DNA from 2 places in the Lysinibacillus sp. G1-3 genome. Region 2 is predicted to be linked to the other one. Evidence: a T-box and tRNA genes for the amino acid it is inferred to sense, from the RefSeq annotation. Region 2 holds a T-box; the other holds one or more tRNA genes.
What was found. A T-box is a leader RNA that pairs with one kind of tRNA and senses whether it is charged. The one in region 2 lies ahead of ileS (isoleucine--tRNA ligase), so its partner is inferred to be a tRNA-Ile.
Positions count from the first base shown of each region.

Region 1: it encodes a tRNA-Ile, which carries the amino acid that the T-box ahead of ileS (isoleucine--tRNA ligase) is inferred to sense. The anticodon was not compared.

Region 1 covers NZ_JBWHYQ010000018.1:119,793-123,266, forward strand. Annotated here, with positions in the region: gene ACVYAD_RS19185 (CynX/NimT family MFS transporter) at 1-495, shown strand, start outside; gene ACVYAD_RS19190 (nitric oxide synthase oxygenase) at 575-1,621, opposite strand; tRNA gene ACVYAD_RS19195 (tRNA-Glu) at 2,028-2,099, opposite strand; tRNA gene ACVYAD_RS19200 (tRNA-Asn) at 2,101-2,177, opposite strand; tRNA gene ACVYAD_RS19205 (tRNA-Ile) at 2,182-2,258, opposite strand; tRNA gene ACVYAD_RS19210 (tRNA-Gly) at 2,266-2,339, opposite strand; tRNA gene ACVYAD_RS19215 (tRNA-Phe) at 2,343-2,418, opposite strand; tRNA gene ACVYAD_RS19220 (tRNA-Ser) at 2,429-2,521, opposite strand; tRNA gene ACVYAD_RS19225 (tRNA-Ala) at 2,534-2,609, opposite strand; tRNA gene ACVYAD_RS19230 (tRNA-Pro) at 2,623-2,699, opposite strand; tRNA gene ACVYAD_RS19235 (tRNA-Arg) at 2,718-2,794, opposite strand; tRNA gene ACVYAD_RS19240 (tRNA-Lys) at 2,810-2,882, opposite strand; tRNA gene ACVYAD_RS19245 (tRNA-Gln) at 2,898-2,972, opposite strand; tRNA gene ACVYAD_RS19250 (tRNA-His) at 2,983-3,058, opposite strand; tRNA gene ACVYAD_RS19255 (tRNA-Trp) at 3,106-3,179, opposite strand; tRNA gene ACVYAD_RS19260 (tRNA-Tyr) at 3,185-3,268, opposite strand; tRNA gene ACVYAD_RS19265 (tRNA-Thr) at 3,278-3,350, opposite strand; tRNA gene ACVYAD_RS19270 (tRNA-Asp) at 3,363-3,438, opposite strand.
Region 2 covers NZ_JBWHYQ010000020.1:53,360-56,833, forward strand. Annotated here, with positions in the region: gene ACVYAD_RS19955 (hypothetical protein) at 1-55, shown strand, start outside; gene ACVYAD_RS19960 (DUF2785 domain-containing protein) at 86-931, shown strand; T-box leader at 1,013-1,252, shown strand; gene ileS (isoleucine--tRNA ligase) at 1,312-3,474, shown strand, end outside.

The DNA of each region.
Region 1 (3,474 bases), on a different contig from region 2:
GCTGCTTGGATTCCTGAAATATATATAGCACAAGGATTAGCTGCAGATCGTGCAGGATGGATGTTTTCCATCATGCAATTTTCACAAGTCCCAATGGCCTTAGCTGTGCCTATTATTGCTAGTAAAATGACATCTCAACGACCTCTCGTATTCATGTTTACGGCATTTTACTTAATTGGCTTTATCGGACTAGTAATGGAATGGACGAACCTCGCTATACTTTGGATGGTACTACTAGGCTTAGCCGGAGGAGCTTCATTCTCATTAGCGATGATGTTCTTTACATTACGTACCCGTACCGCTTTTGAGGCAGCTGATTTATCAGGTTTTGCACAATCATTAGGATATTTATTAGCCGCAATCGGTCCAATTTTATTTGGTTATTTACATGATATATTTGGTGGCTGGGATATCACTGGTTGGTTATTTGTTGTCGTAGCATTCATACTCTTCTTATGTTCATTTAGAGCTTCTAAAAATGAATATGTAAATTAAAAAAGGTAGCTCATAATCTTATTTCAGCAAGTGTTTGGACACTCGCTGAAATAAAGTTAACGTGAGCTGCCTTTCTCTATTAATAAGGTGGTTTCTGATAAAAATAGTTCGGTGTATTGTAAACATTAACATAAGGCTTGTGATAAATATGGGTTGTAGCTGGTGAAAGAGGTGGAATCAACCATGTCCAATTGCCTGTAACTTCGCGATTTGCTGCTGCTTCTGCTTCCTCAAACAATTTAAATTGTTGTGCAGCTGTATGATGATCTACAATGCTCACACCATCTTCTTTAAAAGAATGTAGAACGGCCATATTCAGCTCAACTAATGCTCGGTCACGCCATAGAGAAGCCTGTTTAGTTGTATCAAGGTTAAAAATTTCTGCTATAGCGGGTAGCATATTATAGCGATCATGATCTGCTAAATTACGTGCCCCAATTTCTGTACCCATATACCAACCATTGAATGGAGCTGCCTCAAAGTCGATACCTGCCATTTGGAAGCGCATGCTCGAAATAATCGGCACTGCATACCATTTTAATCCTAGCTTTTCTACTTGAGAAGATTCTGGGTGGCGAATCGGTACCTCTAGTACATATTCGTCAGGGATTATAAACACTTGTGGCTCTCTATCATCCACCTGTACGACAAGCGGAAGCACATCAAATGCTGTTCTCTCACCCTGCCAGCCAAGTGATTCACATACTTTTGTAAACGCAACGGAATGCAGATCACCAACGATTCCAGATTCCGTTTCATAGCCAGCATAGCGAATTAGCTGATGATTCCATATACGAACTCGCCCTGGTGCAAAAATCGTTATTGTCGGGCGAATTTTCCCATCATTTGTTGCGTATTGAATATGTTTAAGCAAAGCGTTGAAGATATCCTCTTCATGTGAAAGATCACGGGCATCAACAACATGCAGCGATTGCCAAAACAATCGACCAATACATTTATTACTATTACGCCACGCCACTCGTGCACCAAAGATTAGTTCTTCCGTTGTCGGTATATATTGTCCAGTTGTTTTAATATACTGTAATTTATTTTCTAGCCATGTTTTTGACTCGTCTTGCTCTACTTGATAAAGTTCTAAAAATCGTTGTACTTCATGTAAATTCATATCGAACTCCTCCATCTACCCTCATATTAGAGGAATGGAACTATTATCACCACGAAAAAATCTGCAAAAAAACATACATATTTTATATATGAAATACTTTGTTCAATATTTCTTATCATTTTTTGGGACTAGGGAAAAGATAGACACATTCGCTTCAAGTGCTATTATGAGAATTTCAGGGGATTATAAAGGACAAAGCCTTTTTGTATGTAGAAATTGGTTATACAAGAGATATCTTCAGTTGCAAAACCGATTTTTTTTATCATGATTAAGCCCTTCGCAATACTTAGGAATAGACGTTATAACACGGCTATTCGAAATAAAACTTCCTAACACAAAGGGTGATCCTTTTTAGCTTTTAATTGGCATAAAAAAAGCATGTTACACGAATGTGCAACATGCTTGATGACCCCTACGGGATTCGAACCCGTGTTACCGCCGTGAAAGGGCGGTGTCTTAACCACTTGACCAAGGGGCCGTGGCTCCGAAGGCAGGACTCGAACCTGCGACAACCTGATTAACAGTCAGGTGCTACTACCAACTGAGCTACTTCGGAATAATGGTGGGCCTAAATGGACTCGAACCATCGACCTCACGCTTATCAGGCGTGCGCTCTAACCAGCTGAGCTATAGGCCCATTATTTTGGAGCGGGTGATGAGAATCGAACTCACGACATCAGCTTGGAAGGCTGAGGTTTTACCATTAAACTACACCCGCAGATGGTGGGTCAGGACGGAATCGAACCGCCGACACTTAGAGCTTCAATCTAATGCTCTACCAACTGAGCTACTGACCCGAAAAAAATATGGAGGAGGTAGAGGGATTCGAACCCCCGCGCGGTGTTACCCGCCTGTCGGTTTTCAAGACCGATCCCTTCAGCCAGACTTGGGTATACCTCCGTAATATATAAATGGTGGAGCCTAGCGGGATCGAACCGCTGACCTCCTGCGTGCAAGGCAGGCGCTCTCCCAGCTGAGCTAAGGCCCCTTGTTAGGAAAGATGGTCGGAATGACAGGATTCGAACCTACGACCCCTTGGTCCCAAACCAAGTGCTCTACCAAGCTGAGCTACATTCCGATACTATTAGGCTTTATTTGGCGCGCCCGACAGGAGTCGAACCCATAACCTTCTGATCCGTAGTCAGACGCTCTATCCAATTGAGCTACGGGCGCATTTATAAAAACTGATGAGCCATGAAGGACTCGAACCTTCGACCCTCTGATTAAAAGTCAGATGCTCTACCAACTGAGCTAATGGCTCCTATTAAAAAATGAATGGCTGGGGTACTAGGATTCGAACCTAGGCATGACGGAATCAAAATCCGTTGCCTTACCGCTTGGCTATACCCCAATTATTAAAATGGGGCGACTGATGGGAATCGAACCCACGAATGCCGGAACCACAATCCGGTGCGTTAACCACTTCGCCACAATCGCCACTATATATAATCACAGCAGTGTTTGATAACGAGTACCTAGAAACCTGGCAGGGGCAGTAGGAATCGAACCCACACCAAAGGTTTTGGAGACCTCTATTCTACCGTTGAACTATGCCCCTAAAAATGGTGGAGGGGGACGGATTCGAACCGCCGAACCCTAAGGAGCGGATTTACAGTCCGCCGCGTTTAGCCTCTTCGCTACCCCTCCGAGGGATGATGCCGGCGATAGGAGTCGAACCCACGACCTACTGATTACAAGTCAGTTGCTCTACCAACTGAGCTACACCGGCAAAAAAAAAAAATGGCGGTCCCGACCGGGATCGAACCGGCGATCTCCTGCGTGACAGGCAGGCATGTTAACCGCTACACCACGGGACCATTTTGGTTGCGGGGGCCGGATTTGAACCAACGACC
Region 2 (3,474 bases):
GGGATGGAAGCTTGACGGCATTTATCAAGAAAGTAGTTATGATTATTCAGAATAAAAAAACGTGAAAAGGAGAGCAACAGTGCGAATGTTAAAAAATGAAACCTTATTAAAGGAAAGCGACTTAAAAGAAATTCTCAGAGAATTAAATAGTGGAGGTAGAAGCTGGCAGCAAGAGGACCAAACGCAACTCATACAATCAATGATGATACATATCGGCTCATTAGATAGTGAACTACGAGATAACTTAATATATGGATCGTTTTATGAATTGATCCGTGAAAAAGACTTACTAGAGCATTCTCTTTTAACGGAGCTTTTAGAGGAATGTTTGAATAATTTATTATATAAGGGTATTGAAGAAGGCGAATCAGATTTAGTTTTTACCCGTACATTTACGTCGCTATTGATTGCGCTAATATTATTTAGAGATAACGCAGACGATTTTTTATCCCAACAGAACATCGCGGATTGTAAAGATAAAGTACTAGCTTATTTAGCAGCAGAAAAGGATGTAAGGGGCTACGTGCCGGTGAAAGGGTGGGCTCATAGTGTTGCCCATATGGCTGATGCCATCGATGAATTGGTGAAAAATCCAAAATTAGATAAAGCTACTTATATTGAAATTGTTAACGCCTTATGGAACGCCATTTTGCAAGAAAATTATGCTTTCATTCATAATGAAGATGAACGAATTTTAGTCCCTATTTTCACAATGCTTGAGCAAGGTTTAGATGAACATGAGATCGTTAAATTACTGCAACAATTACCTATTACTTTAAAAGTAAAAAAAGAACAGCTCGATGTACAGCATCACAGAATTTTAGTTTTTAACTGTAAATCCTTTGTGAAAAGCTTTTATATTAAAACAAATGGGAAGCCTAAGTTCGCAGCTCTTCAGAAACGCATTGAAACATGTCTCGATGAATTATAGGAAAATTACTACCAATAGTAGTACTTTGAAATTATTGACAGAAGAAAAATAGTCTGTTACGATGAGTGACAATAAAAGCATACAAATTCGTTGATGAGAAAGAGTAGTGTTTCATTTTGTTCTACAGAGAGCCGACATATTGGTGGAAGTCGGTGTACAGGTGATACATGAAGATCCTCTCTGAGAAGATTAGCTGAACATAGTAAGCTGATCCGGGTGTCTACCGTTAAAAAGAACACGTATGATTGTACGTTGCTGAGTGCTATTGAACGTTTCTTCAATAGAATTAGGGTGGTATTCGCGGTTAACCCCGTCCCTTACTTGGGACGGGGTTTTTTGTATGCCTTTTATACAAAATAAATTGTATAGGAGGAACTAATATGCAAGCAGAACAAAAGAAGGAAACTACAGTTGAACGAGAGATAAGGATCCGAGCATTGTGGGAGCAAGAAAGCACGTTTGCAGCATCCATGACAAATCGTGTTGGACAGCAGCCTTTTGTTTTTTATGAAGGACCGCCAACAGCAAATGGATTACCACACGTAGGTCACGCGTTTGGTAGAACGATTAAAGATGTAGTAGCTCGTTATAAAACGATGCAAGGCTATTTAGTTGAACGTAAAGCTGGTTGGGATACACATGGTTTGCCTGTAGAGTTAGGCGTGGAAAAAAAACTAGGCATCTCTGGCAAGCAAGAAATTGAGAAATATGGTGTTGAACAATTTATTCAAGAGTGTAAGGGGAGTGTCTTTACTTATGAGAAGAAGTGGCGCTCCTTTACAGAGCAGCTTGGCTATTGGATTGATATGGATGACCCTTATTTAACCCTAAGTAATGATTACATTGAGTCCGTTTGGAATATTTTAAGCCATGTGCATAAGGAAAAACTTTTATACAGGGGGCATCGTGTTTCGCCATATTGCCCTAGCTGTCAAACATCATTAAGCTCTCATGAGGTTGCGCAAGGCTATAAGGATGTCAAAGATTTATCTGTAACGGCAATGTTTAAGCTAAAGGACAAAGATGAGTATTTTCTTGGCTGGACAACGACACCATGGACATTACCTGCTAATGTAGCCTTGGCGATGAATCCTAAGCTCGTGTATGTTCGAGTGAAGCGGCACGATAAAGTATATATTTTGGCAAAATCATTAGTGGAAAAGGTTTTTACTGAGCCAGTTGAAATATTAAGTGAGCATAATGGGCACGAATTTGAAGGTGTATCGTACAGTCCTCCTTTTTCATACGTAACCGTTGATAAAGGTCATGTCGTAGTGCTGGCCGATTATGTTACGGAGCATAGTGGAACTGGAATTGTTCATATCGCACCTGCATATGGGGAGGACGATTATAAAACGGTTCAGCAAAATGGGCTATCATTTATCAATGTTGTTGATTTGAAAGGCTGTTATACAGAAGATGTTCCAGAGCTTGTCGGTAAATTTGTGAAAGATTGTGATGTTGACATTATTAAAATGCTCGCTAAAGATGAGCTATTGTTCGATAAGGAAAAATATGAGCATAGCTATCCGCATTGCTGGCGCTGTGATTCACCTTTGCTTTACTACGCAACTGACAGTTGGTTTATCAACATGTCTACATTGAAAGATAAGCTTTTACAAAATAATGAACAAGTAACTTGGTATCCCGATCATATTAAACACGGTAGATTTGGCAACTTTTTAGAAAACTTAGTGGACTGGAATATTAGCCGAAATCGCTATTGGGGAACGCCACTCAATATCTGGGTTTGTAAGGATTGTGGTCATGAAGAGGCGCCAAATAGTATTGCTGCCTTAAAAGTGTTATCGAAGAGCACTTTACAAGACATAGAGCTTCATAAGCCTTATATTGATGAGGTTGTTTGTACTTGTCCAACATGTAATGGCGACATGGAACGCACACCTGAAGTGATTGATGTATGGTTTGATAGTGGTTCGATGCCATCTGCTCAGCATCATTATCCTTTTGGAAACCTCGATACGTTTAACAATCAATTTCCTGCAGATGTTGTCATTGAAGGTATCGATCAAACGCGTGGCTTTTTCTATAGTTTATTAGCCGTATCGACTTTATTTACAGGTAAAGCACCTTATAAAAATGTACTTTCTTTAGGGCATGTTTTAGATGAGCATGGACAGAAGATGTCGAAAAGTAAAGGCAATGCATTAGAGCCTGTTGAACTAATTCAGCAGTACGGAGCAGACGCATTAAGATGGGCGTTTTTAGTTGACAGTTCTCCTTGGAATCCTAAACGCTTTTCAAAGAAAATTGTGATGGATGCAAAATCAAAACTAATCGATACACTAGATAATACGTTCAAATTTTATCAGCTGTATGCAGAAATAGATGGCTTCCAATACGATGTCAATAATACAGGTACTCGTACAAAACTAGATCATTGGATACTATCTCGATTACATCATACGATTCAGCTAGTGACAAAATCTATGGACGATTATCAATTTACACAAGCAACACGTGAAATCGGTAAGCTTGTGGAGGAGCTAAGTAACTGGTATATCCGTCGCTCACGAGCAAGA